DNA from 4 places in the Clostridium sp. DJ247 genome. Region 3 is predicted to be linked to each of the others. Evidence: riboswitches for the same ligand, from Rfam matches in the RefSeq annotation. Region 3 holds a riboswitch; each other region holds the start of a gene.
The links. A riboswitch is a leader RNA that binds a small molecule or an ion and turns the genes downstream of it on or off. The one in region 3 is predicted to bind S-adenosylmethionine.
Positions count from the first base shown of each region.

Region 1 (7,450 bases), on a different contig from region 3:
TTTTCTTCAATGAATTTTTTAATTTCTGGTGAAGTTAAAGCTTCTGAAAGTGCTTTAACATAAGGCTTGTCTTTATCTTCTTTTCTTGTTGCCAATACATTCACATATTGTGAATTCTTATCTTCTAATAAAATTGCATCTTTTGATGGGTTTAATTTAGCATCTAACGCATAATTAGCATTTATTACTGCTAAATCTACTTCTCCTAGTACCCTTGGTAATTGTGGTGCATCTAATTCCTTAATTTGAATTCCTTTTTTATTTTCTATCAAGTCTAATTTAGTTAAAATGTCTCCGCTCTTTAACTTTATTAAACCACTTTTTTCTAGTAATCTTAAAGCTCTTGTTTCATTTGTAGGATCGTTAGGTACCGCTATTGTTGCACCTTGTTTTACATCCTGAATATTCTTAACAGTCTTTGAATAAACACCAAGTGGTGGAAGATATACTTTTGTAACTGGAACTAAATCTGTGTGTTTTTCTTTATTAAAGTTTTCAAGGAATGGAGTATGCTGATACATATTTGCATCTAAATCTCCAGATGCTAAAGAAGTATTTGGGATTATATAATCTGTAAATTCCTTTATTTCAAGTTTATATCCTTTTTTTTCTAATAAAGGCTTTACCTCCTTTAAAACTTCCCCAGCTGGAACTGGTGTTGCTCCCACAACTATAGTCTTTTTATCATTTGCTGCAGTTGTTGAAGTACTAGAGTCTTGTTTTGCTCCGCATGCTGCTAGTCCAAGAATTAATGTTGATGATACCAAAATTGCCGCGATCTTTTTCATAAATAAATCCTCCTTAAATTTTGAATAATTTTTGTGTAAGAGCTTTACATTTGTTACAAATACTATTTAATAAAATTTTTACTTTTTATTATGGAAACATAATAAAAAATTAAAGCTGGAGAAAAACCTCCAGCTCAAAAAGCTATTCTAGAATTTCTCATCTTTCAGCTGCTAAGGCTGCTGCAGGAGTTAGCACCTTTGTATTAAAATAATACAGGTTGCTGGGTTTCATAGGGCCAGTCCCTCCACCACTCTTGATAAGTTAGCGATTAATATTAACTTGTTTTTTATTGTTTTAATTATAAATATAATATACTTTTATGTCAATATTTTTTTGTAAAGTTTCATTTTTAAGAGTATTGGAAACTTATTAGAACTCCTTCTCTTACATTAGTTAATAAACAAATATTTAAATCATTAGTACTTTACAGTAATTTTCCCTAATGCTACAGCACTTACTAGTCAAGCATTATAATAAGCTCAAAAAGTATTTAAATAGCTGCTTCTTTATAAACTTTATCTCCAGAAGTAATTGAATTTACAGGACATACATTGCCACAAAGATGACATCCAACACATTTATCTCTAAGTAATAAAGGTTTTCTATTTTCATAATCCCACTCTATAGCTTGATGTCCACCATCATAGCATGATATATAACATCTTCCGCATCCTACACAAGTATCCTCTTGGAAGTCAGGATATATTATATAATCTCTATCTAGCTTATCTGTAGAAACTACATTATTTAGTGCTAACCCTACCAATTCTTCTACTTTATCTATACCTTTTTCATCCATAAAATAAGATAGTCCACTTATTAAATCATTTATAATTCTATAACCATACTGCATAACTGCTGTAGTGATTTGGAGATTAGAAGACCCTAAAAGTATAAATTCTACAGCATCTTCCCAAGTTTCTATTCCCCCCATACCACTTATAGGTATATTTTTTAATTTTGGACTTTTAGCTAAATCATTTATAAACCTAAGCGCTATTGGTTTTACAGCCTTTCCAGAATATCCTGATACAGAGGATTTTCCATTAATAATTGGGTATGGAGAAAAATTATCTAAATTTATTCTTGTAATACTTTTTATAGTATTAATTGCAGCTAGTCCAGTTGCTCCTCCTTCTATAGATGCTACTGCTGGTTCCACCATATCTCCAACATTAGGTGTCATCTTTGCCAATATTGGTAAATGAGTTCCTTTTCTTGTAGCTTCGCAATATTTTTTTACTAATTCTGAATTTTGTCCAACATCAGCACCCATAGCATCACTTATCATTTGAGGACAAGAAAAATTACATTCTATTATGTCTGCACCAACTTCTGTAACCATTTTAGCTAGCTTAGTCCATTCTTCTTCATTTTCTCCCATTATTGAAGCAACTAAAATTTTATTAGGATAGTTTTCCTTTAATTGCTTCATCCACTTTAAGTTTAAATCTAGTGGGTGATCAGAAATTTGCTCTAAATTTTTAAAACCTATAAAAGGTGTATTTTCTTTACCTATAATATCAAAACGAGGAGATACTTCATTTGGTACAAAAAATCCTATAGTTTTGAAAACAACTCCTGCCCATCCCATTTCTAAAGCTTTAGCACACATTTCGTAATTGCTTCCAACTACAGAGGATGAAAGGAAAAATGGATTTTCACATTTTACTCCACAAAATTCTATAGAAAGATCTTTATTCATTCCCTTTCACCTCCATGTCACTTAACTTTTCTTTACACAAAAGATCTTGTATAATTCTTATTTTAATTGGTCTATCTATCTTATTTCTAATACAGCTTCTTTGACAATACATTTTGTTATCACAAGCCACGCCGCATTCCTGTGATTTATTGAAATCTTCTAAAACCTTATTTGACGCACCTTTATAATTTTTAAACCTAATAGACATTATTACACCAGCAGGATCCTTTTCTCCAGGGCACGCCTTACTGCAAGGAGGATCGTAACATAAAAGACATCTTGTTGCTTCCTCTTCTATCATCAACTTATCAAAAACTTTCTTATCTGCCATACTTAATCCTCCAAATCTAAAATTATACTTTATAAACTTTTTCTTCCTTTTCTCTTTAGGAATTTTCCCCATCCAGACTCTCCTAAAAATTCTCCGTTATTAAACACTAATCTTCCTCTAGAAAAAGTCATAACTGGATATCCCTTCAATTTCAAACCTTCCCATATAGTATGATCTACATCTGAATGCATATTTTCTTTAGAAACTGTAAATTCTTTATTTGGATCATATATTACAATATCTGCATCGCTACCTACTGCAATAGTTCCTTTTTCTGGTGCACATCCAAATATTTTAGCTGGATTAGTTGAACATAATTCAACTACTTTATTTAAAGATAACCGTCCTTTATTTGCTTCACTTAACATATATGGATACATATTTTCTATACCCATACAACCATTTGGGATCTTAGTAAAGTCATCTTTTCCCCAATCCTTTTCATAACTTTGGAATGGACAGTGATCCGTTGCAATAGTATAAATATCACCACTTTTTATTCCCTGCCATAGAGATTCCTGACTTTCTTTTCCTTTCATTGGTGGTGAGCAAACAAAATTTCTTCCATCTTCTCTTTTATAAACTTCATTTGTAAAGTGTAAATATTGAGGGCATGTTTCTGCATATATTTCATATCCTTCATCTCTTGCCTTCTTAACCTCTTCCATACCATCTTTGTTAGCAAGATGAACTATATAAAGAGGTGCATTCAAAGCTTTAGCCCAATGAATAGCTCTTTTATCTGCTTCTGCTTCTACAAACTCAGGTCTAGAAAGATAATGATACCATGCAGAAGTTTTCCCTTCCTTTAAAAAATCTTCAATTCTAACATCTATTAAATCAGGATTTTCTGCATGTACTGCTATAAGAGCTCCTGTTTCTTTTGATCTCTCTAAAGCCTTACATAGTACTCCATCGTTAACCATTAAACCTTCTTTCTTATATACCATAAATACCTTGAAACTAGGTATTCCATAATCTACAGCAGCTTGAAATTCTTCTAAAACCTCTGGTGTTAAATCTGTTATAGCTACATGGAAAGCGTAATCTACGCAAGCTTGAGGTGCACATAATTCATCTCTTTCTTTTGCTGTTTGTATTATTCCGTTACCCTTTTTTTGAATAGCAAAATCAAAAACAGTAGTTACTCCACTGCAAGCTGCTGCTCTTGTACCACCTTCATAACTATCCGCTGATACTGTTCCTCCAAAAGGCATTTGAAGATGAGTATGAGCATCTATAGCACCTGGTAGTACATATTTTCCTTCTACATCGAAAATTTCAGCCCCATTATCTGTAAGATTATTGCCTATAGCTACAATTTTGCCACCTTCTACACCTATGTCGGCTTTATAAGTATCTGTAGCTGTTATTATAACTCCATTTTTTATTATTAAATCCATAATATCACCTCAAACATAGAAAATTAATTTCAATAGCCTCTATGAAAACTTTTCCATAGAAGCTATAACAATTTATAATTTACAATTTCTTATACTACTTTTTCAGATATTATTTCTGATTCAGTAATTTCATTATTCTCTTTTTCAGTAAGTATAGATTCTTTATCATTTTTCATTAATAAAGTATATATTATCATAGCTAATATAAATCCTATAGCCCAACCATTATCTGTTAAGCTGCTTAAAGCTGGTATGAATTTACCTGCTAATGGTAGAATAGCTGCTAATATCCAAGCATATATAGCATTTTTATTGAATCCATTTTTATACCAATATTTTCCGCCATCTCCTTTAAATAGAGAAAAAACATCTACTAACTTTTTACGGTGAATATAATAATCCGCTATATATATTCCAGCTAAAGGTCCAAGTAGTAACCCATAAGTTCCAAGCCAATCAAATATATATGCTGAAGCACTTGACATAAGCTTCCATGGCATTATAGCTACCGCCGCTGCACCAGTAATTAAGGTAGCTGTTTTAAAGGATATTTTTTGTGGATTTAAATTAGATATATCATTTGCAGTTGCTACTGCATTAGCTGATATGTTAGTAGTTAAAGTAGCAATTATTATACCTATAGCTCCTAAAATTGCTGCAATTGGGCTATTCATTTTTGATATAACATCCACTGGATTCCATAAGAATTCACCATATATTATCTTAGTAGCACCAGTAACAAATACTCCTACAAAAGCAAAAGCAATCATAGTTAAAGGTAAGCCTAAAAGTTGACCTCTGAATTGAGCCTTTTGACTCTTTGCAAATCTACTAAAATCAGGAATATTTAAAGATAAAGTAGACCAGAAAGCTATATTTGCAGTTAAACCTGCTAAGAATACTTTCCAAAATGAAACTGATTTATCACTATTGGGAGCAATGCTTAATATATCTGAAATTCCTTTTCCTAAAGCAGCTACAGAACTATAAGCCCATATCATAAGTGCTATAGATATTACTCCTAATATAGGAGCTGCCCAAGCTTCCATAAACTTTATAGCTTCTGGTCCTTTATAAGCTATAAATACATTTAAGAATAAGAACACAAAGAATGAAATCCATATTCCTCCGCCCCAATTAGCCCAAGCAGGACTTATAGTTGCCATAACAGCATTTATAGATTGTCCTCCTATCCATACATTTATACCAAACCATCCAGCACCAATAATAGCCCTTGCCATGGCTGCTATATTTGAACCTTTAATACCAAAGGATAACCTTGCAAATACAGGATAAGGAATACCATATTTAGTTCCTGCATGAGAATTAAGCTGCATAGGAATTAAAACTATAAGATTAGCAAGCCCAATATTTATAAGTGCCTGCCACCAAGTAAGACCTGCATCTATCATACTTGAAGCCATCATATATGTAGGTATACAAACACTCATACCTATCCAAAGAGCTGCGATATTATAGGTTCCCCAAGTTCTTTGTTTAATCTTTGTAGCAGCCAAATCATCGTTATAATAAGGGCTACTTTTTACTTCTTCTACTGCTGTATCTGTTAATTCGTATAAACCTCCAATTTCTTTTTGGGTTTTATATATTCTAGACATAAAACATTTCCTCCTCACTTTTACTATATATAAGACTATATTACTGATAATTTCTTATTTATATGAACTTCAAGGCTCCCTATAACTATCATATATAGATGTATTTATCCATTAGCTACCAGCCGTAAGACTCCCGCTTCTATAAACGGAGAGTCAACGGCTGCTACGCTCTGGATTCGTTCAACTAATACTCAGATGGAGTCAAAACTCCATCTGAGTAAAGTTTCACTCTATTACCACACAAGAGGCTTAAACATATCTTTATCTCCATCAACTACATTCAAGAATATAGCCACATTACCGATTACTGCTTTAGCTATATAATCTGTACGCACTTTATCATAAGGTGTGTGTGCATATTGTTCCTGCATAGGTGAATATCCTATGGTTGGTTTCTTGTCTATACCTGCAGTTTTACTGGCATCTGTTCCAAAATCCCAATACCCATACTTTACTGGCTGATCTATACTTTCTAAAGCTTTAGCTGCCGCTTTTACAAAAGGGTTATCTTCAGATATTTTCCAAGGACTCATATCTTTAGCAACTTCATATTCTACTCCTGTATAAGATTTTTCAAGTGCAGTTTTAACTTTTACATCTGCTTTAAATTCTGGATCTTTTTCCGATATTTCATCAATTATTTTTTGTATTTCTTCCAATGCAGTTTTTGATGTTTCTCCAGGTATAGTACGTCTATCTATAGAAAGCATACATTTGTCTGGAACTATAGACAAAGCTCCTGGAGAACACTCGATTATATTAATAGATATAGAAGCTTTACCTAGCTTTTCATCAGATGGAAGTGAAGGATAAAGCTCATCCTTTATTTTACTAATTAAAGGTATAGCTTTATATATAGAGTTTATTCCAAGCCATGGAGCACTACCATGAGAGGTTCTTCCATATACTGTAGAAAGCAACTCTACTCTTCCTCTATGTCCACAGTATAATTTAAGTGAAGTAGCTTCGCAGGATACCATAGCATCATAATTTATACCCTTAGCTGGGAAGGTCTTATTAATTAAATGCATCATTCCTACCATTTCCGCTGGCTCTTCTTGAACTACCCCAGTAAACATATACTTTCCTTTAAACTTATACCCAAGTTTTTTTAATTTTGCTAATATTCCCCCTGCATATATTTGAGCGGCTTCTCCTCCTTTTACATCAGAAGCAGCACGGCCATGTATACATTCTGCTAGTTCCTTTGTTGTTTTGTCTTGGTTATCAACTTCGCATATATCAATAATTCCTCCATAAGGATCATACCCTTCCCAATTATTTATATCTCCTGGACTTACATGATCCATATGTGCATTATACATTATAGTTGGTCCAACTTCTGTGCCATTTACGATTCCAACTATATTTCCCATGTCATCTCTAAAATATTCATCGTAACCTAAGGCTTCCATTTCAGCTAATAACATATCTGCCAGTTCTTTTTCTGTACTACTTATACTAGGAGTTTGTATTAATTTTTGAGTAAATCTTATGACCTCTGGCTTTAGTTCTTCACCTAATTCCTTGACTTTTTCTATAATATTCTCCATGCTGCATTCTTCCTTTCCCATAGTAATTTTAAGATTAGCTTAGCTTGAAG
Region 1 is NZ_JABAIW010000062.1:16,661-24,110, reverse strand. It holds gene HGI79_RS19155 (MetQ/NlpA family ABC transporter substrate-binding protein) at 1-788, opposite strand, end outside; SAM riboswitch class I at 943-1,052, opposite strand; gene preA (NAD-dependent dihydropyrimidine dehydrogenase subunit PreA) at 1,280-2,494, opposite strand; gene HGI79_RS19145 (hypothetical protein) at 2,487-2,825, opposite strand; gene hydA (dihydropyrimidinase) at 2,855-4,228, opposite strand; gene HGI79_RS19135 (NCS1 family nucleobase:cation symporter-1) at 4,318-5,847, opposite strand; gene HGI79_RS19130 (M20/M25/M40 family metallo-hydrolase) at 6,081-7,400, opposite strand; gene HGI79_RS19125 (M20/M25/M40 family metallo-hydrolase) at 7,435-7,450, opposite strand, start outside.
Region 1: linked by a shared signal. The riboswitch ahead of HGI79_RS19155 (MetQ/NlpA family ABC transporter substrate-binding protein) and the one ahead of HGI79_RS13050 (YbaK/EbsC family protein) in region 3 are both predicted to bind S-adenosylmethionine.

Region 2 (7,450 bases), on a different contig from region 3:
TCCGAAATTTAACTTATACGACCGAATATGCTGCCAAACTTCGGCACATTAAAAACTTTTAATTAGTCTAAAGTTCGTGTTTAAGCAGAGAGCCAAAATCTGTGATTTTGTGCGAATCGCTTACTACTCTGACGGAAGGAAGAGTAGTTTCATTATAAATTTCTAAGAACCTTTGATAAACTCGTACCTCAGTCCGGACCAACTTATCAATTACCATTGATAAGTCGCTCGTTGAAAGCCATTCAGGCTTTCAACCATATAAAAGCTCCTAAGATTTTCAAAAACACTTCATTAAGACTAATAAAAAAGTTTTTAAATGTGCCTTCAGTTTTGGCAGCATATTCCTACGTATAAGTTAAATTTAAGTTGAGGGTATCTATCTTCAGCATGTTAAAAGTTAAAAAGGAAAGTTCAATACGACTTTCCTTTTTAACTTTTATATTTTTAATTTTAAGAGAGTTTACAGAAATTATAAGTCCATAAGACCATATTCCATTAATATTTCTTCTAATCTATCTTGTGTCATTGGTTTTGGTATAACAAACATGTCATTGTCATCTATATTTTTAGCTAATGTTCTGTATTCGCCGGCTTGTTCAGCTGTTGGATCAAAATCTATAACAGTTTTCTTGTTTATTTCTGCTTTTGTAACCATTGGGCTTCTTGGTACAAAGTGTATTAATTGGCTTCCTAATTCTTTAGCAAAGTTGTCAAGTAATTCGTATTCATTAGCAACCTTTCTGCTGTTACAGATGATACCACCTAATCTAACTCCGCCGCTGTTTGCATATTTTTGTATACCTTTTGATATATTGTTTGCTGCATATAATGCCATCATTTCTCCACTTGCTACTATATATATTTCTTGAGCTTTTCCTTCTCTGATTGGCATTGCAAAACCACCGCAAACAACATCTCCTAATACATCGTAGAATACATAATCTAAATCTGCTTCATAAGCACCTAATTGCTCAAGCATATTTATTGAAGTTATTATACCTCTACCTGCACATCCAACTCCTGGTTCTGGTCCGCCAGATTCAACACATTTGATTCCACCAAATCCTGGTTTTAATATAGCATCTAAATCTACATCTTCTCCTTCTTCTCTTAATGTATCTAATACTGATTTTTGAGCTAGTCCACCTAATAATAATCTTGTTGAATCTGCCTTAGGGTCACATCCAACTACCATTATTTTCTTATCCATTGTTGCAAGACCTGCAGTAAGATTTTGTGTTGTTGTAGATTTTCCTATTCCACCTTTTCCATAAATAGCTACTTGTCTCATTTTAAACATCCTCTCTATAATCTTTTGGTTTTTATATGCTGCAGAGTGCTGCAACATACAATAAAAAAAGGCTAAATTTATACCTTTTAATTAAAGGAATAAATTTAGCCTCCAGTTTACTGGTCAACATAATTTCTTTGGTTATTTTAACATAAATGGTTAAATATATAATTAATTATTATTTTATTAGTTAATTTTATATTTGTCAATACATAGTATAAAAAATATATATTCAATGAATTAAAAATCAAGTGATTTAAAAGCTTGATCTAAATCATATATAATATCATCTGGATGTTCTATACCGATTGACAGCCTAATTTGGTCTAGAGTGACACCAGCCTCTTTTTGCTGTTGTTCTGAAAGTTGACCATGGGTAACAGATGCTGGATGAACAACCAGTGATTTAGCATCTCCTACATTTGCTAATAGTGAGAATAATTTTAAGCTATCAATAAATTTCCTTGCTGCGTCAATGCCGCCTTTAATACCAAAAGTAAATATAGATCCAGCCCCTTTAGGAAAATATTTTTGAGCTAAATCATAGTATTTATTATCTTTTAATGCTGGATAGTTTACCCAAGAAACCTTTTCATGATTATTTAAAAATTCAACTACTTTTAAAGTATTAGAAACATGTCTTTCAATTCTAAGGGAAAGTGTTTCTAAGCCTTGAATAAATAAAAATGAGTTAAATGGACTTGCTGATGCGCCTATGTCTCTTAAATATCTAACTCTTGCTCTAGTAATATAAGCTAATTCTTTAAAAGCTTCATAGTACTTTATTCCACCATAACTTGGATCTGGTTCTGTGAAACGAGGAAATTTTCCACTGGCAGTCCAATCAAAGTTTCCGCTATCCACAATTAAGCCTCCAATAGATGTTCCATGTCCACCAATAAATTTTGTTGCAGAATGTACAACAATATCTGCCCCATATTCAAATGGCTTTAAAAGATAAGGGGTGGCAAAAGTGTTATCAACTATTAGTGGAATTTTATGGTCATGAGCAATTTTTGCAACTGCTTCTATATCCACAATATTTATTCCTGGATTACCTAAACTTTCAAAGTATATAGCTTTGGTTTTCTCAGTTAGAGCCTCTTTAAAATTTTCCACATTATCAGGGTTAACAAATTTTGTATTGATACCAAGCTCTGGAAAAGTAACAGAAAAAAGATTATAAGTACCACCATAAAGAGTGCTTGCAGCTATAATTTCATCTCCCGCTGAGGCTAAATTCAGAATTGAATAAGTTACTGCAGCAGAGCCTGATGCTACTGCTAAGGCTCCAACCCCTCCCTCTAGGGCAGCAATTCTTTGTTCTAATACTGCATTAGTAGGGTTTACTACTCTAGAATAAGTATAACCCACTTCCTTTAGTGCACTTATATTTTTAGCAAAGTCAAAATCTTTATATACAAAAGATGTGGTTTGGTATATTGGAACTGCCCTTGCTCCTGTAGCAGGATCAGGTTTCTGTCCAGCATGGACTTGTAAAGTTTCAAATTGTAATTCTCTTTCTTTTTCACTCATAATTATCCCCTCCATACAATAAAAAAGGCTAAATTTATACCTTTTTGCAATTAAAGGAATAAATTTAGCCTCCAGTTTTACTGGTCAACATAAAGTATTTAATTATTTTAATATACATAATATATAACAAAATTTGTTATTGAAATTAATTTTATTAGTTTATTTTATGTTTGTCAATATGAAAAAATAAAATAACTAAATTATCAATATATTCTTGACATTAAATTTTTTACTTGTTATAATTTAGGAAATTATAAATAAACTTCTTATCTAGAGTGGTGGAGGGACTGGCCCTATGAAGCCCAGCAACCTGAATTAAATTCAAAGGTGCTAATTCCAGTAGGTTTAAACCTTGAAGATGAGAAAAGGAATGAATTAAATTCTCCTGTAGCTCATCTACAAGAGGATTTTTTATTATTCCAAAATCAATTGCAAAGGGGGAGGCTATATGAGAAAGCTTTACCTTTTCTCCTATTCAATGTATCGTTGCATTATTAATTAGGTGTTTTAAATAATATAACATATTTAAAAACATCCTAACGCAACGAAATACAAAAATTACAACTGTTTAGTTGACCAGATATACTGGAGACTAGGCTTTATGTTCTATGAACATAGCTTAGCCTCTTTTTTGTATTTCTGAAAAATGTTAATAGAGGAGGAGTACCATTGAGTATTAATATAAAATCACCTGAAGTTCAGATTAGAGAAAAAAGATTGGGGTCCATTACTGGATTTAGTGGTACAGCAAAGGAATTATGTAATAGGGCTAAAGAAGGTAGATTGTGTGATAAAAGTCGTTCCTTTAGTCAATGTCTTGGATGTAGTTCGGGGCAGGCTTTGTGCCAGCTTGTTATGATACAAGATGCTGTAGTAATAAATCACGGTCCTATTGGATGTGCAGCGGATTTTCCGGATTTTAACTTTACAAACAGAGTAGGACAAAGGAAGAGAAACCTTCCACTAAGAAATGCTAGACTATTAAGTACAAATTTAGAAGAAAAGGACACTATTTATGGAGGAGGAGTTAAATTAAAAGCTACTATAAAAGAAGCTTATGAAAGATTTAAGCCTAAGGCTATATTTGTAAATGCTTCCTGTGCATCAGGTATTATTGGAGATGATATAGAAAATATAACCAATGAAGCAGAAGAAGAGTTAGGTATACCCGTTGTATATATTTCTTGTGAGGGGTTCAGGTCAAAGATATGGACAACAGGATTTGATGCTGCTTACCATGGAATAGTTAGAAAAATTGTTAAACCTCCTGTTAAAAAGAAAAAGGATTTAGTAAATGTTATAAATTTTTGGGGCAGAGATATTTTTACGGATTTGTTTGGAAGAATAGGACTAAGGCCTAATTATATTGTACCATTTTCTACTATTGGCCAATTAGAAAAAATATCAGAGGCAGCAGCTACAGTTCAAATATGTGCTACTTTAGGCACATATTTAGGGGCAGCCTTAGAACAAGAGTATGGAGTTCCAGAAGTTCAAGCACCACCAGCTTACGGACTTAAAGGCTCAGATGCATGGTTTAGAGAGCTGGGTAGGGTAACTGGTAAAGAAAAAGAAGTTGAGGAATTAATAAAGTCAGAAAGAGAAAGAATTGCTCCTGAGCTTGAAGAATTAAGAGCTAAGTTAAAAGGTAAGAGAGCTTATGTTACAGCAGGAGCGGCTCATGGACATAGTTTATTAGGGTTAATAAGAGATCTGGGCTTGGAAGTAGTTGGAGCTGCAATATTTCATCATGATGCTCATTATGACAATAAAGATGAGAGAAATGATGCGCTACAACATGTAGTTGATACTTATGGAGATATTAAGAATTTTAATGTTTGTAATAAACAAGCCTTTGAGTTGGTAAATTTATTAAATAAATTCAAACCTGATATATTTGTTGCAAGGCATGGTGGTATGTCAGTATGGGGAGCAAAGCTTGGAATACCAACATTTTTAATGGGAGATGAGCATTTTGGTTTAGGATATCAAGGGTTAATAAACTATGGAAATAAAATTTTAGATGTATTATCAACCAAGGAATTTGTGGAAAACATTGCTGCTCATTCAGAGCTTCCATATACAGATTGGTGGTTGGAACAAAATCCTTATATATTTTTAGGTGGTGAATAAAATGACTAAGATAATTGAACAACCAAGATATTATTGTGCTCTTGGTGCACAACAAACAGTAGTAGCTATTAACAGAGCCATTCCAATACTTCATTCTGGCCCAGGATGTGGGGTAAAGCTTTTTCGTGGGCTAAGCACAGACTCAGGATATCAAGGCTTAGGATATGCAGGGGGAAGTGCAATACCATGTACAAATTCTACTGAAAAAGAAGTTGTATTTGGTGGAGAAAAAAGGTTAAGACAGGTAATCGATGGAGCATTAAAAGTTTTAAAAGGAGACTTGCTTGTTGTTTTAACAGGGTGTACTTCAGATATAGTAGGTGATGATGTAGGACAAGTGGTAAGTGACTATCAACAGAAAGGAATCCCAATAGTTTTTGCTGAAACAGGTGGTTTTAAGGGAACTAACTTTAAGGGACATGAATTAGTAACTGAAGCCATAATAAATCAGTTTGTTGGTGAGAAGCCTGTAGAGAAAGAAAATGGATTAGTTAATGTTTGGTCTGTGGTTCCATATCAAGATTCCTTCTGGGCTGGAAACTTGAGCGAGATAAAACATTTACTAGAAGGTATAGATCTTAAGGTTAACATATTATTTGGACCTGAATCTAGCGGAGCTGAGGAGTGGAAAACAATTCCTAATGCACAGTTCAATTTAGTGCTTTCACCTTGGGTAGGATTAAAAACTGCTGAATTGCTAAAAGATAAGTATGGAACTCCATATCTGCATTACCCAGTTTTGCCAATAGGAGCGAAAGAAACCAGTAAATTTTTAAGAGAAGTTGCTGAATTTGCTGGCTTAGATAAAGCAAAAGCTGAGAATTTTATTAAGAAGAAAGAGAAAAAATTTTATTATTATATTGAAAGATCTGCAGATTTCTTCATAGAGTTTCGCTATGATTTAGCAGGCAGATTTTTTAATATTGCAGATTCCTCCTATGCATTAGGGATTAGTAAGTTTTTAGTAAACGAACTGGGAATTTTACCTGGAGAACAATATATTACTGATGATACGCCAGAAAAATATCAAGAAGCTATAAAACATCAATTTAAACATCTATCAAAGAGTACATCCTCTAATGTTTTATTTGAAGTTGATGGAGGTAAAATACACCAACGATTAAGGGAATATAACCATACTAATCATACACCATTAATTCTTGGAAGTTCTTGGGACAGAGATATTGTTTCAGAAATAAAGGGTTTTGGTATAAATATATCAATACCGGTTATGCATAGACTAGTGCTTGACAGAAGCTATATAGGTTATAGTGGAGGGTTAAGATTAGCAGAAGATATATATGGAAATATTTTAGAAACATATAAATAAGGAGGAAGGATTCATGACAGTCAATTTAAAAATATCAGCAGTACCAACAAGAGAAAATCGTTTAGGTTCTGTAACAGGTTATAGTGGAGATCTTCATGACATTGTTAACCAATCGAAATGCGGAACTTTAAAAAATCAGGATAGATGCTTTAGTCAGTCCAGCACATGTAATGCTAGTTGTGCATTAGGACAACTTTCAGGTATAAGAGATATAGCAATAATAAATCATGCACCATCAGGCTGTACAGCAATAGCCCCTGGTGCTACAGTTAACAATGATCAGCTGGCAACCAAAAGAGGTGTTACAAATGCCACTGTATTTGTAGGAACTGATATGGATGAACATGATACAGTATTTGGAGCTACAGGTAGTCTTAAAGAAATAATATTAGAGACATATAATAGATACAAACCAAAAGCAATCTTTGTAGGAACATCGTGTTTAACAGGTATTATAGGTGAAGATGTGGATAGTGTTGTTGAAAATCTTAAAAAGGAAATACCAGTACCTATAGCTGCTGTTCATTGCGAAGGTTTTAGATCAAGAATATGGGCTACGGGTTTTGATGCCTCAGATCATGCTGTGCTTACAAGTATTGTAAAGCCGCCGAAAAAGAAAAATAACAAAATTAATTTTAAAAATTTCTACGAAAGTGCGAGAAATGAAATAATTGAGATATTTAAAAATTTTGGAGTTGAGCCTGTATTTTTTTATCAAAATTCAACTATTGAGGAACTTTCACATTTGTCTGAGTCTCTTGCTACAGTAAGTATATGTGGTGTATTGGGTTCATACTTAGGAAATGGACTGGAAGAAAAATATGGGGTTCCCTTTGTAAAAACAATTAACCCATTAGGGGTTTCGGGATTTGAAACTTGGCTTAGAGGAATAGGTAAAGCTATAGATAAAGAAGCAGAAGTTGAAGCTTATATAGAAAGAGAGAGAGCAAAGTATTTACCTAAAATAGAGGAAGTTAAGAAAGAACTTAAGGGATTAAGAGCTGTACTTGGAATGGGTCCTGGATATACCTATAATGAAAGATTGGTGATAAATAGTTCATATGTGGGATATTCAGGTGGACTTAAACTTTTAGAAGATATATATTCAGTAGTTCTTACAAGATTCAACTAGAACAAGGAGGAGATACTCAAAATACAGG
Region 2 is NZ_JABAIW010000022.1:21,608-29,057, reverse strand. It holds gene nifH (nitrogenase iron protein) at 470-1,291, opposite strand; gene HGI79_RS10505 (O-acetylhomoserine aminocarboxypropyltransferase/cysteine synthase family protein) at 1,532-2,827, opposite strand; SAM riboswitch class I at 3,091-3,192, shown strand; gene HGI79_RS10500 (nitrogenase component 1) at 3,497-4,960, shown strand; gene HGI79_RS10495 (nitrogenase component 1) at 4,962-6,290, shown strand; partial or broken gene HGI79_RS10490 (nitrogenase component 1) at 6,304-7,341, shown strand.
Region 2: linked by a shared signal. The riboswitch ahead of HGI79_RS10500 (nitrogenase component 1) and the one ahead of HGI79_RS13050 (YbaK/EbsC family protein) in region 3 are both predicted to bind S-adenosylmethionine.

Region 3 (7,450 bases):
CTTCAATTTGAACTTCCTCCACCATTTCAGCTATGCCTTCCATAACATCCTCTTCCTTAAGTATCTGAGTTCCATATTGCATAAGCTCAGTAACAGTTTTACCATCTCTTGCAGCTTCCATAAGCTCCGAACATATCAGAGCTACTGCTTCAGGGTAGTTAAGCTTAAGTCCTCTATCTTTCCTCTTTTTTGCTAGCTCTCCAGCATAATGCAGCATTAACTTTTCCATTTCTCTAGGAGTTAAATACATGGTTTCACCTTCCTTTGAAAGAATCCTACTATACATAGTATTTAATTAAATTTTACAATATATTACCATAAGTTTTTATTAAATTATACCATTTTATTATAATTTTTCAAAATTAAGTAACATTATCCTGACAATATATTTTCATGACTGCATACTTTAATCATTACCAAAATATTATTATAAGTTAACAATAATCGAGAGGAGATGATATCATGAAACTAATATTTTTATTATACCTTTAGACATTGTATTGAGATGTATTATTTAAAGAACTTGGAATAATATCTGTTTTAATTGAATAGACCTATATTAGGAGCTTAATTAAAATCCAAGGAGGTAAAGAGTACAGTACTTCTAATATTTTTATGTTAACTATATATTGAACAAATCATTTTTAATATTGTTCAAATTAAAATATTAATGAATAAAATTTACGCAACAGAATAAACATCCTTCCATACTATAATAGTGCAAAGAGCTTTTCATATATTATATTTAGTAATCAATTCTTAAACATAGCAATTGTACATTATAACATATTCTTATAATACTTTTATAAACCTAGCTAAATAATAAAACTTAAAGTTAAACATGCATGATATTTACTAATCTTAGCTTTTGATCACATATTCTCCAATAATATTATTTGAAAGGAGACTATCTATGGAAGAAAAGATAACGTTTACTAAAAATAAAGAACCAAGTATCTTTTACCCTAAGCAATTTATTGAGTATTTAATTTCTATTTTTCTCTGTATATTTATAGTTATACCTGTTGTTTGCTTACCACTAGCTGCTGCAATAATAGAAAATGAGATGATATTAGATTCACTGTTAGTATTTCCCTTAGCTCTTTTTCTTTTAACTCCAATTATAATTTCATGCTACTTCCTAATAATAATAGTAGCTTTTAAGATTAAACGAATCTATATAGAGTTAACACCTGATAACTTAATTTTTAGGGGACCCTTCGGAATACAGATACTTGATATAATGTGCATAGAATCTATATGCAAGTCACAGGGTTATAGAGAATTATTTGGCTATGTAGTTATAAAAGAAAGATTAGGTTGCTTAAAAGCTACTCCTAAAACCCTAAGAATTCCACTTGGCTGCTTTTCAGATAGAGATATTTCAATGATTATTAAAGCTATTAAGGAAAAAAATAGTAGTATTCATATAGAGAATTTATACAATTAGGCTTATATTATAGATAATGATGAATTAGCTAGATAAATCTGAAATTGTTATAATTAAATATTGAATATTCTACAATTTATAAACACATCATTTCATCTTAAATATGTTTTAAAACGCAGAAATTTACCCTTTAAGTAGCCACCATAAACTGTTGTCTACTTAAAGGGAATATATTTTACTAGCTACTTAGTTTCACTTTATTTCTACCGCATCTCCAGTATATAATACTTATTTGTAAATATAAAGAAGATTGTAGTATTATAGATATCATCAACTTAAATTTAACTTATACGTAGGAATATGCTGCCAAAATTGATGGTACTTTAAAAATTTTTAACGTGCTGAAGTTTGGTATCATATTCGGTGGTATAAGTTAAATTTCGGGCATGGTTATCTATAGTTATTTATTTAATTCCAATACTTCATTTAAACTTCCAGTTCTATATCCTTCCAAATCTAATGTAACATATTTAAATCCAAAGCTCTTCAATTGTTTTGATATAGTTTCAAACAAATCATTATTGAAAAGTTTTACTATGTTTTCCTTTGGAACTTCGATTCTTGCTAAGTTATTATGACTTCTAACTCTTACTGCTCTAAAGCCTAAATCAATAAGATATTTTTCTGCCCTTTCTACCCTATCTAGCTCTTCTATCTTTATTTCCACGTCATATGGGATCCTAGACAACAAGCAAGCATAAGATGGTTTATCCCAAGTTTTTAAATCTAATTCCTTGGAAAACTCTCTAATCTCAGCCTTTACTATACCATTCTCCAAAAGTGGACTTTTTATATCAAGTTCTTTTAAAGCTCTAAGTCCAGGTCTATAATCCTTAGTGTCATCTGCATTAGTTCCATCTACTACATATTTAAAATTTTCTTCAGCTGCTTTTTCTTTTATTTTTGTAAAAACAGCTGTTTTGCATAAATAGCATCTATCAGATGGATTAAATTTTATTTCATCTATAATTACAGGAACTTCTAAAAGTTCATGCTTTATACCTATTTCTTTTGCTGCAATCTTTGCTTCTTCAATTTCCCATTTAGGTATATAAGGTGCCACTACGGTTAAAGCTAATGCTTTATCTCCCAAAGCCTCTTTTGCTACTTTAGCTACAAAGGTACTATCAACACCACCTGAAAAAGCCACAACTACACTTTCTAATTTTTTCAAATAGTTGATTAAATTTTTATATTTTATGTTTTCTATCATTTAGATTACACTCCTACTACTATATATTTTTTATTTATTAAATAAGCTGCCACCTTAATGGTAGGCATAACTATTTTCATGTTGACAAATATCAAGCCATTGTCCATCAGTTAAATCCATCAACTCTCTAGGTGCAACTTTTACAACAAAGTTTTTCAATCCAGCACATATATATATATAACTAATCTTTTTCAAAGAAACATCAATATAAACTTTTAGTGGTTTTTTTAGCCCCAAGGGACTTAGCCCTTCCAAAGGATGCCCTGTTATATCTATAGTTTCATTATTAGTTAATATTTTCGGTTTCACTTTAAAATAATTTTCATACTTATTACTGCTTATTTTCAAATCTTCTGATACTACAATTAATATGCTATCATTTCTTACTTTAAAAGCTAAAGTTTTTCCAACACACTCTGTTTCCAATGTTCTTTCCTTATGTTCATTATAAAGTTCACTTTCATTATTTAAGAATTTTGTAACTGAGCATTCAAGTCCCCTGCTTAAAAAATGATTTATAACACTATCCATACCCATTTTTATTCTCCTTTCACTAAATTGATATTATATGGGGAACTTCTTACATATACAAATATAAAAAATCTTCCTGTAGATAAGCTACAAGAAGATTATATCATTCTAGTTCCTTATCTTTCAGGTTACCACCACCTGTTGGAATTAGCACCTTGAAACAAAGTTCAGGTTGCTGGACGTCATAGGGCCAATCCCTCAGTCTCTCTTGATAAGAAGTTCCATATTCACTTAACCTTATTATAACAAAACAGTAATTAATAATCAATATATTTTGTTATAAATTAATTTTAATACATTCTTAACCTTTCCAATAAGGAGCTTTACATAAAATTCCCCAATTGTATTTACATTGCCATTGTGTTTATTTATAAACTATGATACTAATAATATTGAATACTATTAGTATAACTACGTTTTATTTGTAATATTTGCTTTAAATAATCTATTATAGATTCAACAGGGATTGCTCTATTCTTAAGTCTTTGCAAAGCTGACAAGTTAAAATAATTTTAAAAATTTAAAGCTGATATAAGAAAAGGGAGATACTATGTTTAATAATAAACCTTTTAAAATTTTTTTAGGAATTACTATACTTTCAATATTAACTTTTTCTTTTTTATCTTATAGTGTTAATGGAAAAATATCCAAATCTGTTAACAATTCATCAACTAACAATAGTGCTGAAGTAAATAATACAATTATTAGTAATTATGATGATTATTATAATGCAGTTAAGAAAGCTATGAGTAACTATGATAGCAGCATAACTCTTAGAATAAAAAATTATAATAAGAAAATATATAACCTTGATGTATTTAATAAAATTTTAGAGAGTACTCCTGAATTAAATGGTATTTGTATAAAAGCTTCAAGTACAGTAAAATTTTCTATTCCTATTAAGTTAATAATAAATTTTGAGTACATTGACAGTAAAGAAAATCTGAAGAGTAAAGACAAGATAGTACATGAAAAGATTCAACAAATTGTAAATAGTGTAATTAAACCGGGCATGAGAGATTATGAAAAAGAGGCAGCTCTTCATGATTATATAATAAATAACTCTAAATACGATAACAGATTCTATACAGGTAATATGCCCAAAGAATCTAATACAGCTTATGGTATCTTAATAAAAGGCATTGGTGTATGTCAAGGATATGCAGAAGCTATGGACATGCTATTGAAAGCCGTTGGTATTGAATCTATACTAGTAATTGGTGATGCTAATGACAGTAAAAATTGGATTAGCCATGCTTGGAATATAGTTAAAATAGGTGGTGAATATTATCACCTAGATACAACTTGGGATGATCCTACTACCCGTGATGGTTCAAATCATCTTAGGCATTCTTATTTTAACGTTACAGATGAACAGATTAGTAAAAATCATAGATGGGATAGAAGTAAATATCCTAAATGCATAAATACTCAGTATAACTTTAATAATTTAAACTTAGTTGAAAAAGATGAATCTGGAAACATTATAACTGTAGTTAAAAATTATAGTGAATTTTATAAGACTATAAAGAATGCTCTTGGTAATAGTACTACTAGTGTAAGTATAAAAATTTTAAATTATGATGGAAATATCTATGATGTAGAACAGTGCGTTAGTAAAGCTTATGATGCTTTAAAAAGAGGTGGAAAATTTAGTTGGGTTAGCTATAATGACGAACTAAATAATTCTAAATATATAACCATAGATTTTCAGTAATTAATAACATATAACCACCAGACTGGTATATATGACGTCATACTGGTGGTTATTATATTCTATAGACATAGGTTTCCTGTAGACAACCTCGTTAACCTTATATCCTTATCTTTTTTTAGATATCTCAATTTTAACTTTTCTTCCACATAAATTTTTACCTTGGCAATACTTTAATATGGAATCAACGGAATCCTCATTTACATCAATAAATGAAAACTTTTCAAGAATATCTATGTTACCTATATCTACTCTACTACTGGTAACATTATCATTTAAAAACTGGATTAGCTGTTTAGGGTTAAGCCTATCCATACGTCCTACGGTGATAAATAATCTTGTAAAATTAGATGTTGATCCTATAAGATTTTCTGTATAATCGTAGCTTATTTCTTTTTCGTAAATCATTTTTAATAAAGCAGCTGCTACATCAACTAAATTGAATTCTTCATCCAATTCTGCCGCCAAAGGAACAAACTTTTTATAGTCTTCAGTTTCAAGTGTTTCCTTTATTTTCACAACTATACTCTTATATTTTGATAAAAATATCTCATCAACTGTTGGGATTTCTTTTCTTTTTATTTTACTTTTTGTATATTTTTCAATCTGTTTAAGAGTCATATATTCTCTAGCGGTAACAAGAGTATACGCAACTCCTTCTCTCTTAGCTCTTCCAGTTCTACCAATTCTATGAACATAAGATTCTATATCCTGCGGAAGATCATAATTAATAACATGAGATACATTTTCAACATCAATACCTCTTGCTGCAACATCAGTAGCTACTAAGAAATCTAAATTACCTTCTTTGAATCTTTTTAAAGTGTTTGATCTGTGATTTTGGCTCATATCTCCATGCATGCCTTCTACATTATAGCCTCTTGCCTGCATAGTATCTACTAATTCATCTACACCACGTTTTGTCTTGCAGAAAATTATGGCTGCAGTAGGTTCTTCAGCATCTAATATTCTACATAAGCATTCAAATCTATCCTTTTGTTTAATTTCATAATAATATTGAGACACAGTAGCTACTGTCATTTCATTTTTTACAATTGATACATGCTTACTATCAGGTTTCATATATCCTTTAGCTAATTTTTTAATTTCATTTGGCATGGTTGCTGAAAATAATAATGTCTGTCTATCCTTATTACAGTTTTTAATAATTTCTTCTATATCATCAATAAATCCCATGTTTAGCATTTCATCAGCTTCATCAAGTATAAAAAATCTAATAGCACTAAGATTAATAACCTTTCTTCTTATCAAATCTAATACTCTACCTGGAGTTCCAACTACTATATCTATTCCTTTTTTTAGAGCTTTGATTTGTCTTTCAATGGGCTGACCACCATACACAGGCAGCAGCTTTACTCTTGTATACTTAGCTATACGATTCAATTCATCGTTTACCTGAATTGCTAATTCTCTTGTAGGCGTTAATACTATACTGCTTATTTTTCCACCTAATTCACCTATATTATTTAAAACCGGAGCTCCAAAAGCAAGAGTTTTTCCGGTACCTGTCTGTGCCTGACCAATAACGTCATGACCTTCTAGGAGAATAGGTATTACCTCAGCCTGAATTTTTGAGGGTTCTTCAAATCCCATATCATCTATAGCCTTCAATATGTTTTCATTTAGACCTAAATCATAAAACTTTTTATTTTCCATTAACATTCCTTCTTTCAATTAATTATTTCTTTTGAATAATATTATTTGTTTATTATAAAAACTCATAATAAATTATTTAATCTACTTCATTACAAATTAAACTGTTATTTATGTGTACTATATAAAGTTTTAACCCTATATTCAAATATATACACTAATAAAAACATTTCTAAGTATTGTTATATTTCAACAACATATATTTTTAGTTTAACCTATAAATTCCACAAAATTAATAACAATAAAAAAACCCTATAAGAGTTATCTCTCATAGAGTTTATCCACAAATAGAATTATCTTCTGAATTCTCTATTGTTGTTTTGTTGTTTTCTAGCTCTTCTGCAATCAGCACATCTTTGTGGCTCATTTTCAAAACCTTTTTCTTTATAGAAAGCTTGCTCGCCTTCTGTAAAAACAAATTCTTTTCCACAATCTTTACAAACTAAAGTCTTATCTGCCATTTCAACATTCCTCCTTTTTATAGTTAAGATTTAAACTGATTTACATAACTTCTTATTAAGAGGAAATGTCTATAATCTTATTAAATCCTTATTGATCACATTAAGAGTATAACAGTTATATAAATAATATGCAACAACTAAAATGAAAATAATATCTTTTTAACATTATTTTTCTAGACATTCAGCTAAACATTCTTTTATAACCTCTTCTGTAGTTACGAATATTTCTTCAACGTTCATTTAAATACCTCTAAATAATCCCTATAGAAATGCTACAAAATAAAAGTATACTATTAAAAAAGTACTTAGTATAAACCTTGAAGAAAATTTTAAAAATTAGGAATTAAATTAGAATATTGAAATAGTGAGTTCAAGAATTGTAAATAAAAGATTCGTCAGTTTTCTAA
Region 3 is NZ_JABAIW010000030.1:34,034-41,483, forward strand. It holds gene ureA (urease subunit gamma) at 1-250, opposite strand, end outside; gene HGI79_RS13040 (hypothetical protein) at 914-1,450, shown strand; gene larE (ATP-dependent sacrificial sulfur transferase LarE) at 1,851-2,663, opposite strand; gene HGI79_RS13050 (YbaK/EbsC family protein) at 2,718-3,200, opposite strand; SAM riboswitch class I at 3,308-3,412, opposite strand; gene HGI79_RS13055 (transglutaminase domain-containing protein) at 3,745-4,911, shown strand; gene HGI79_RS13060 (DEAD/DEAH box helicase) at 5,017-6,585, opposite strand; gene HGI79_RS13065 (zinc-ribbon domain-containing protein) at 6,876-7,043, opposite strand.

Region 4 (7,450 bases), on a different contig from region 3:
CAAATTGCACGTAGAAATCCTAAAAAACAAGAAGATTTGGTGAATGTTATTAACCTGTGGGGATCAGATATATTTAAACCAATGTTAGCAGAGTTAGGACTAAGAGTTAACTATGTCATTGATCTAGCAACTGTAGAAGACTTGGAACAAATTTCAGAAGCAGCGGCTACTGTGGGTTTTTGTAACACTCTGTCCTCATATATGGCAGCAGCCTTGGAACAGGAATTCGGTGTTCCGGAAGTTAAGGCACCACAACCATACGGTTTTGCGGGAACAGATGCATGGCTTCGTGAGTTAGGTAGGGTAACTCACCGTGAAGAACAGGTAGAAGCTTATATAGCTAAAGAACACGCAAGAGTAGCTCCACGTATAGAAGAGCTGCGCAAATTATTAAAAGGCAAAAAAGGCTATGTTGCTACTGGTTCAGCTTATGCCCACGGATTAATTGCCGTACTTAGAGAATTGGGAGTTGAAGTTAATGGATCATTAGTATTTCACCATGATCCAATTTATGATAGTGGTGATCCACGACAAGATTCTCTTGCTCATCTTGTGGGCAACTACGGAGATGTACCATCTTTTAGTGTCAGCAATCGTCAGCAGTATCAGTTCTATGGATTATTACAGAGAGTGAATCCAGATTTTATTCTTATTCGTCATAATGGTTTAGCACCATTGGCATCACGTTTGGGTATTCCAGCTGCTCCATTAGGTGATGAGCACATTGCTATAGGGTATCAAGGAATTATTAATTTAGGAGAATCTATTCTGGATATTCTTGCACACAAAAAATTCCATCAGGATTTGGCTGCTCATACTAAGCTCCCATATAAAAAATGGTGGTTAGATCAAGAAGATCCTTTCCTATTAGCAAGAGAATCACAACTATCTAAGGCTTATTAATATACTACTTCAAAAGGAGTGAATAAATTATGTTAACAAATGCAATTAATATAGAAAAGACCAATTCAATTCAACAGGTTCGTTATGTTTGCGCTATTGCTGCTATGCATAGTGCTTCTTCAATACCAAGAGTAATTCCAATTACCCACTGCGGTCCAGGTTGTGCGGATAAACAGTTTATGAACGTTGGATTTTATAACGGTTATCAAGGTGGTGGATATGGAGGAGGAGCGGTAGTACCTAGTGTTAACGCTACAGAGGAAGAAGTTGTATTTGGAGGAGAAAAACGACTAAGCGGATTAATTGAATCTTCTTTGAAGATTTTGGATGCAGATTTATTTGTGGTACTTACGGGTTGTATTGCAGATATTGTGGGAGATGATGTAGGAGCTGTAGTAAGTAAATTTCAGGAAAAAGGAGTTCCTATAGTATTTGCTGAAACAGGTGGATTTAAAGGAAATAACTTTACAGGACATGAACTGGTTACTAGAGCTATTATAGATCAGTATGTTGGCGAGTATCATGGACCACGAGAGCAAGCTTCAGTGAATGTATGGTCCTTACTGCCATATCACAACACTTTTTGGAGAGGAGACCTTACTGAAATAAAAAGGATTCTAGAAGGTATAGGTTTAAAGGTAAATATCCTTTTTGGAAAGGAATCACAGGGTGTATCTGAGTGGAAAAATATACCTAAGGCACAGTTTAATTTAGTGCTTTCTCCTTGGCTTGGATTACAAACTGCTAAACATTTAGAAGAAAAATACGGTCAACCATTTTTGCATGTTCCTGTAATTCCTATTGGAGCAAAGGAAACTACTTCCTTCCTACGTAAGGTGGTTGAATTTGCTGGACTTGATTCTGTAAAGGCAGAAAGTTTTATTGAAAAAGAAGAAGCCAGTTATTATCGTTATTTAGAAGATTTTTCAGATTTCTATGCTGAATATTGGTGGGGACTACCGGCAAAGTTTGCGGTTATCAGTGATAGTGCTTATAACCTTGCGTTAACTAAATTTTTAGTAAACCAATTGGGTTTAATTCCAGGAAAACAGATTATTACAGAAAACCCACCTGAGGAATATAAAGAATTAATACGTGAACAGTATAAAAATATTGCAGAAGATGTTTCAACGGATGTTGAATTTGAGGAAGATACCTATAGAATTCACCAAAAAATTCGTCAAGCAGATTTTGGTCATAAACCTCCAATTATCTTTGGTACTACTTGGGAGCGAGATTTAGCTAAGGAGTTGAAAGGTTCCATAGTTGAAGTTAGTTTCCCAGCATCATATGAAGTTGTTCTATCCCGTTCATATGTTGGGTACCGTGGTGCACTTACTCTGTTAGAGAAAATTTATACTACGGCAATAAGTGCTAGTGCTTAGTAGTTTAATTTAAGTAGCCAATTGTAATGAAGTATTAGCTATTTTCTTATCTAGAGAGGCGTAGGGACTGGCCCTAAGATGCCCAGCAACCTGAATTTATTCAAAGGTGCTAATTCCAGCAGGTATATACTTGGAAGATGAGGAACTAGGAGAGATTAAAACCTTCTTGTAACTTATCTATAAGAAGGTTTTTTATATTGAATAATGTTTAAGGATTAAGTTGACTAGAAAACTAGAGGCTAAATTCTCATAATGTGAGAGTTTAGCTTTTATTATTTGTGCATCCAGCAAAGCTGGAACATGCTAACTGGTGAAAGTCCAGTGAAGGTAATTACCAAGAAGTCTTGTAGCCAATCACAATGCGTAGTAGAAATACTGGCTATGAAGCGTGAGAGTAAAGTAACCTAAAAGGGTGCCAGTGAAAAGGATGTAGCTGGAAATGTATACCCTGATCAAAAATGGATTAAACCAGAACAAATTGATTTTTGGATTAAGTTAGCAGAAAAAAATAAATTAGCTAACTTTGAAGTTCCAGGTCAAGTAAAAGCAGAGGAGTTATTCACTAATGACTTAAATCCATATTATACTGGAGAACTTAAATAAAAAACTACGTAAGTATTTATTGAATATAAATTTTATTTTATAAAATATATAAAAATAGGGGGAAAAAGAATGACAATTAATTTGCAGCGTGCGGAAGCACCTATTAGAGAAAATAGACTTAAATCAATTGTTGGATACAAAGGCACTATAAAAGATTTAGTACAACAATCTAAAGAAGGTTGTTTAAAAAATGGGAAGAGATGCTTTAGTCAGACCACCAATTGTAGTTCGGGTTGTGCACAAGGATATTTATCCCGCATAGTAGATGCAGCTATTGTAAATCATGCTCCCATTGGATGTGCTGCTGATGTTATAGGAGAAAATACTAATTATCAATGGGGAGAAAATATTAGAAATTGGGAACATGATAATGTTAAGGTTGTTAACACTAATATGACAGAAGGTAGCACTGTTTTTGGTGGATCTGAAAAGCTTAAGGAAGGAGTAAGAGAAGCTTATAAGAGATTTAATCCTAAGGCTATATTTGTAACTACCTCCTGCGCCTCAGGTATTATTGGTGATGATGTTGAGAGTATCTTACAAGAGGTAGAAAAAGAGATAGGTATTCCAGTAGTACCAGTTTTCTGTGAAGGATTTAGATCTCAAATTTGGGCTTCAGGTTTTGATGCAGCATTTCATGCTGTGTTAACACGTATAGTAAAGGCACCTGAAAAAAAACGTCCAGAATTAGTAAATATGATTAATTTTAATGGAAGTGCTAGAGATACTATAACTGAAATTTTTGCTTGCTTGGGTCTTGTACCACAGTTTGGAATACCATTTAGTACAATTGAGGAAATATCAAGGATGTCTGAAGCCGCAGCTACTATAAGCATATGTAGTACTTTAGGAGGTTACTTCGGTAATGGATTAGAACAAAAATATGGAGTTCCTTATGTGAAATCTTTGCAGCCTCATGGAATTGCTGGTATGGACAGCTGGCTTAGAACATTAGGAGAGGTTGTTGGAAAAGAAAAAGAAGTTGAAGAATATATAAAAGAAGAAAAGGAACGTATAGCTCCCGAGTTATCAGAAATACGAGAAAAACTTAAAGGAAAAAAAGTAGTAGTAGGGATGGGCCCTAGTTTCTCTCATAACTACATTAGGCTTTTGGAAGAATTTGGGCTTGAGGTTATATGGGGTATATCATGGCATTATGATTCGAAATATGATCACGGTAGTTGTCCAGAGGCCACATTAGAGTTATCAAAAAAAGAAAGAGATATACCTATAAGTGTTAGTGATCAACAAAACCATGAAGTATTAAATTTATTAAACAAGTTAAAACCTGACTTATATATAGGAAGACATCCAGGTTCATCTGTTTGGCCAACTAAAATGGGTATTCCTACAATTATGGTAATGGACGAATATAGTGCTTTTGGATATCAGGGTACTATAGACTTTGGGTATAGAATCATTGATGCACTAAGCAACAGAAGTCTTGCTCGTAATCTTTCTAAAAGAATAAAACTTCCATATACAAAATGGTGGCTTGAGCAAGATGCATTTGAGTTTTTAGAAAGCGAGGCGAGATAATGGCAAACGTAGTTGAACAAGCGAGACACGTATGTACTCTTGGAGCTTATGAATCAGTGTTAGCTATTAATAGAGCAATACCTATATTGCATGCAGGACCAGGGTGTGGAGCAAAATTATGGACTACTTTAGGATTGCAAAATGGATGCCAGGGTTCAGGTTATGCTGGTGGACATTCAATACCATGTACTAATTTTTCAGAAAAAGAGGTTGTATTTGGAGGAACAGAACAATTACGTAAAGTCATTTCAAACACTTTACAAGTAATGGATGGAGATTTGTTCGTAGTTTTAACAGGATGTACATCAGATATCGTTGGAGATGATGTAGGTGAAGTGGTGAGAAATTTTCAAAAACAAGGTAATCCTGTGGTTTATGTTGAAACAGGTGGATTTAAGGGTAGTAACTTAGAGGGGCATGAATTAGTTTTAGATGCTATTATTGATCAATATTTAAAGCCACAACAAGGCATAGAAAAGGGTCTAGTGAACATCTGGTCTGTGGTACCATATCAAAATACTTTTTGGGCTGGTGATATAGAAAAAATAAAGGAATTAATTTCTTCTATAGGTCTAAAACCTAATATTATATTTGGACCTGAAGGTGGAATAGAAGAATTAAACAAAGTGCCAAAAGCTGAATTTAATTTACTTATATCACCTTGGGTTGGGCTTAAAAATGTTATTCATTTAAAAGAAAAGTTTGGCACTCCCTATCTGCATTATCCAGTTCTTCCTATAGGTCCTACGGAAACTTCTAAGTTTTTAAAAACTGTTGCAGAGTTTGCAGGTATAAAAGAAACTGTTGTAGACGAAGTAATTAAAAAACAGGAAAACAGGTATTATTATTATATAGAAAGAGCATCAGATGTATTGTTAGAAACTCGTTTAATGCCAATACGGTTTACAACCATAGCAGACAGCATTTATTCTCTAGGGATTTCAAGATTTTTAATAAATGATTTAGGATTGTTGCCAGAAACACAGTTTATTACAGATAACGCATCAGAAGAATATCGTCAGAATATATCAGAAGAATTTAAAAAGTTTGTAGATAACATAACTGCAGAAGTAATATTTACAAATGATGGAGGAGATATTCGTGAAAGATTAAAGAGTATGAAATTTAGAAGTAGACCTTTAATTATTGGAAGTGCTTGGGATAGAGCTATGGGTAGAGAGCTTAAAGCATATCAGCTTTCTGTATCAACCCCAATAAGTGATAGAATGGTATTAAGTCGCTCTTATGTTGGCTATGAGGGAGCTCTACGTTTAACAGAAGATATATATTCCGTAGTTTTAGAGGATTTCCAATAGGTTGCTATAGTCAAAAGAAAATTTTAGGAGGGAAAGATTATGTCTAAAATATTAAATAATATAACTGAATTAATAGGAAATACACCTTTAGTAAAATTAAATAAATTTGCTTCTGCAGCTGAGGGAGATGTAATAGCTAAACTGGAATATTTTAACCCAGCAGGTAGTGTTAAGGATAGAATTGGATATGTAATGCTTAAGGATGCAGAAGACAAAGGGTTGATAAATAAAGATACAGTGATTATTGAGCCAACTAGTGGGAATACTGGTATAGCCTTAGCTTTTGTTGCAGCAGCTAAAGGTTATAAGCTCATCCTTACTATGCCTGATACAATGAGTTTAGAAAGACGTAATTTGTTAAAATCCTACAATGCTGAATTGGTTTTAACTCCAGGCGCAGAAGGAATGAGAGGAGCTATACGTAAAGCAGAAGAGCTAGCAACAAAAATAGAAAATTCATTTATACCACAGCAATTTAAAAACCCTGCTAATCCCGAAATACACAGAGCTACTACTGCAGAAGAAATTTGGAGGGATACAGATGGAAATATAGATATATTAGTTAGTGGTGTTGGTACTGGAGGAACAATTACAGGTATTGGGGAAGCAATCAAACAGAAAAAAGGTGATGTTAAAGTTGTTGCAGTGGAACCTTTTGATTCGCCTGTGTTGTCAGGAGGAAATCCAGCACCGCATAAAATCCAAGGAATAGGAGCAGGTTTTATACCAGATGTACTAAATATAGAAATAATAGATGAGATTTTTAAAGTAAAAAATGAAGAAGCTTTTGAAGCAGCTAGAAGACTTGCTAGTGAAGAAGGGATTTTAGTGGGAATTTCTTCTGGTGCTGCTGCTTTTGCGGCGCTGCAAATAGCTAAAAGAACAGAAAATAAAGATAAAAAAATTGTAGTTATACTTCCAGACACTGGTGAAAGATATTTAAGTACAGAACTATTTGCTCAGAAATAAGAACTTCAAATTTAAAAAAAGGAGGATATCATATTTATGAGTTATGAAAGTATATTAGATGTGGGTTTGACTTCTAAAGAAAATAAAGGTGTAAAAGATAAAATTGTTGCAAAAAATGTAGGGCTTGTATATAACTTAAAAAACTCTAAATTAGCAAAAAAGGAAGAATTTGTAGCTGTTAAAGATTTTAATCTTAATGTGAGAAATGGGGAATTTATTTCAATTGTTGGTCCAAGCGGATGTGGAAAATCAACTTTTTTAGATATAGCCTCTGGCTTGGTTACAAAAAATACCGGTGAAATTTATATTGATGGGAAGCTTGTAAAAGGTCCTGCACTAGACCGTGGTATAGTAATGCAAGGTTATGCTCTTTTTCCTTGGAGAACGGTCCAGAAAAATGTTGAATTTGGATTAGAAATAAAAAGGATAAAAAAAAGATAGAGCAGAAATAAGCAAAAAATATATTGAATTGGTAGGTTTAAAAGGCTTTGAGTCAAGATATCCTCATGAACTGTCTGGTGGCATGAGGCAAAGAATAGCTATTGCTAGGGCTTTAGCTTATGATCCTGAAGTACTGCTTATGGATGAACCTTTTGCTGCTGTTGATGCTCAGACAAGGGAGTCTCTGCATGTAGAATTGCTTAGAATATGGGAGAAGACAAATAAAACTATAATATTTGTTACCCATAGTATTGAAGAAGCAGTTTTTTTATCGGATAGAGTAGCTGTAATGAC
Region 4 is NZ_JABAIW010000022.1:11,055-18,504, reverse strand. It holds gene HGI79_RS10475 (nitrogenase component 1) at 1-903, shown strand, start outside; gene HGI79_RS10470 (nitrogenase component 1) at 933-2,288, shown strand; SAM riboswitch class I at 2,332-2,432, shown strand; partial or broken gene HGI79_RS22780 (ABC transporter substrate-binding protein) at 2,712-2,891, shown strand; gene HGI79_RS10465 (nitrogenase component 1) at 2,961-4,430, shown strand; gene HGI79_RS10460 (nitrogenase component 1) at 4,430-5,746, shown strand; gene cysK (cysteine synthase A) at 5,786-6,715, shown strand; partial or broken gene HGI79_RS10450 (ABC transporter ATP-binding protein) at 6,752-7,450, shown strand, end outside.
Region 4: linked by a shared signal. The riboswitch ahead of HGI79_RS22780 (ABC transporter substrate-binding protein) and the one ahead of HGI79_RS13050 (YbaK/EbsC family protein) in region 3 are both predicted to bind S-adenosylmethionine.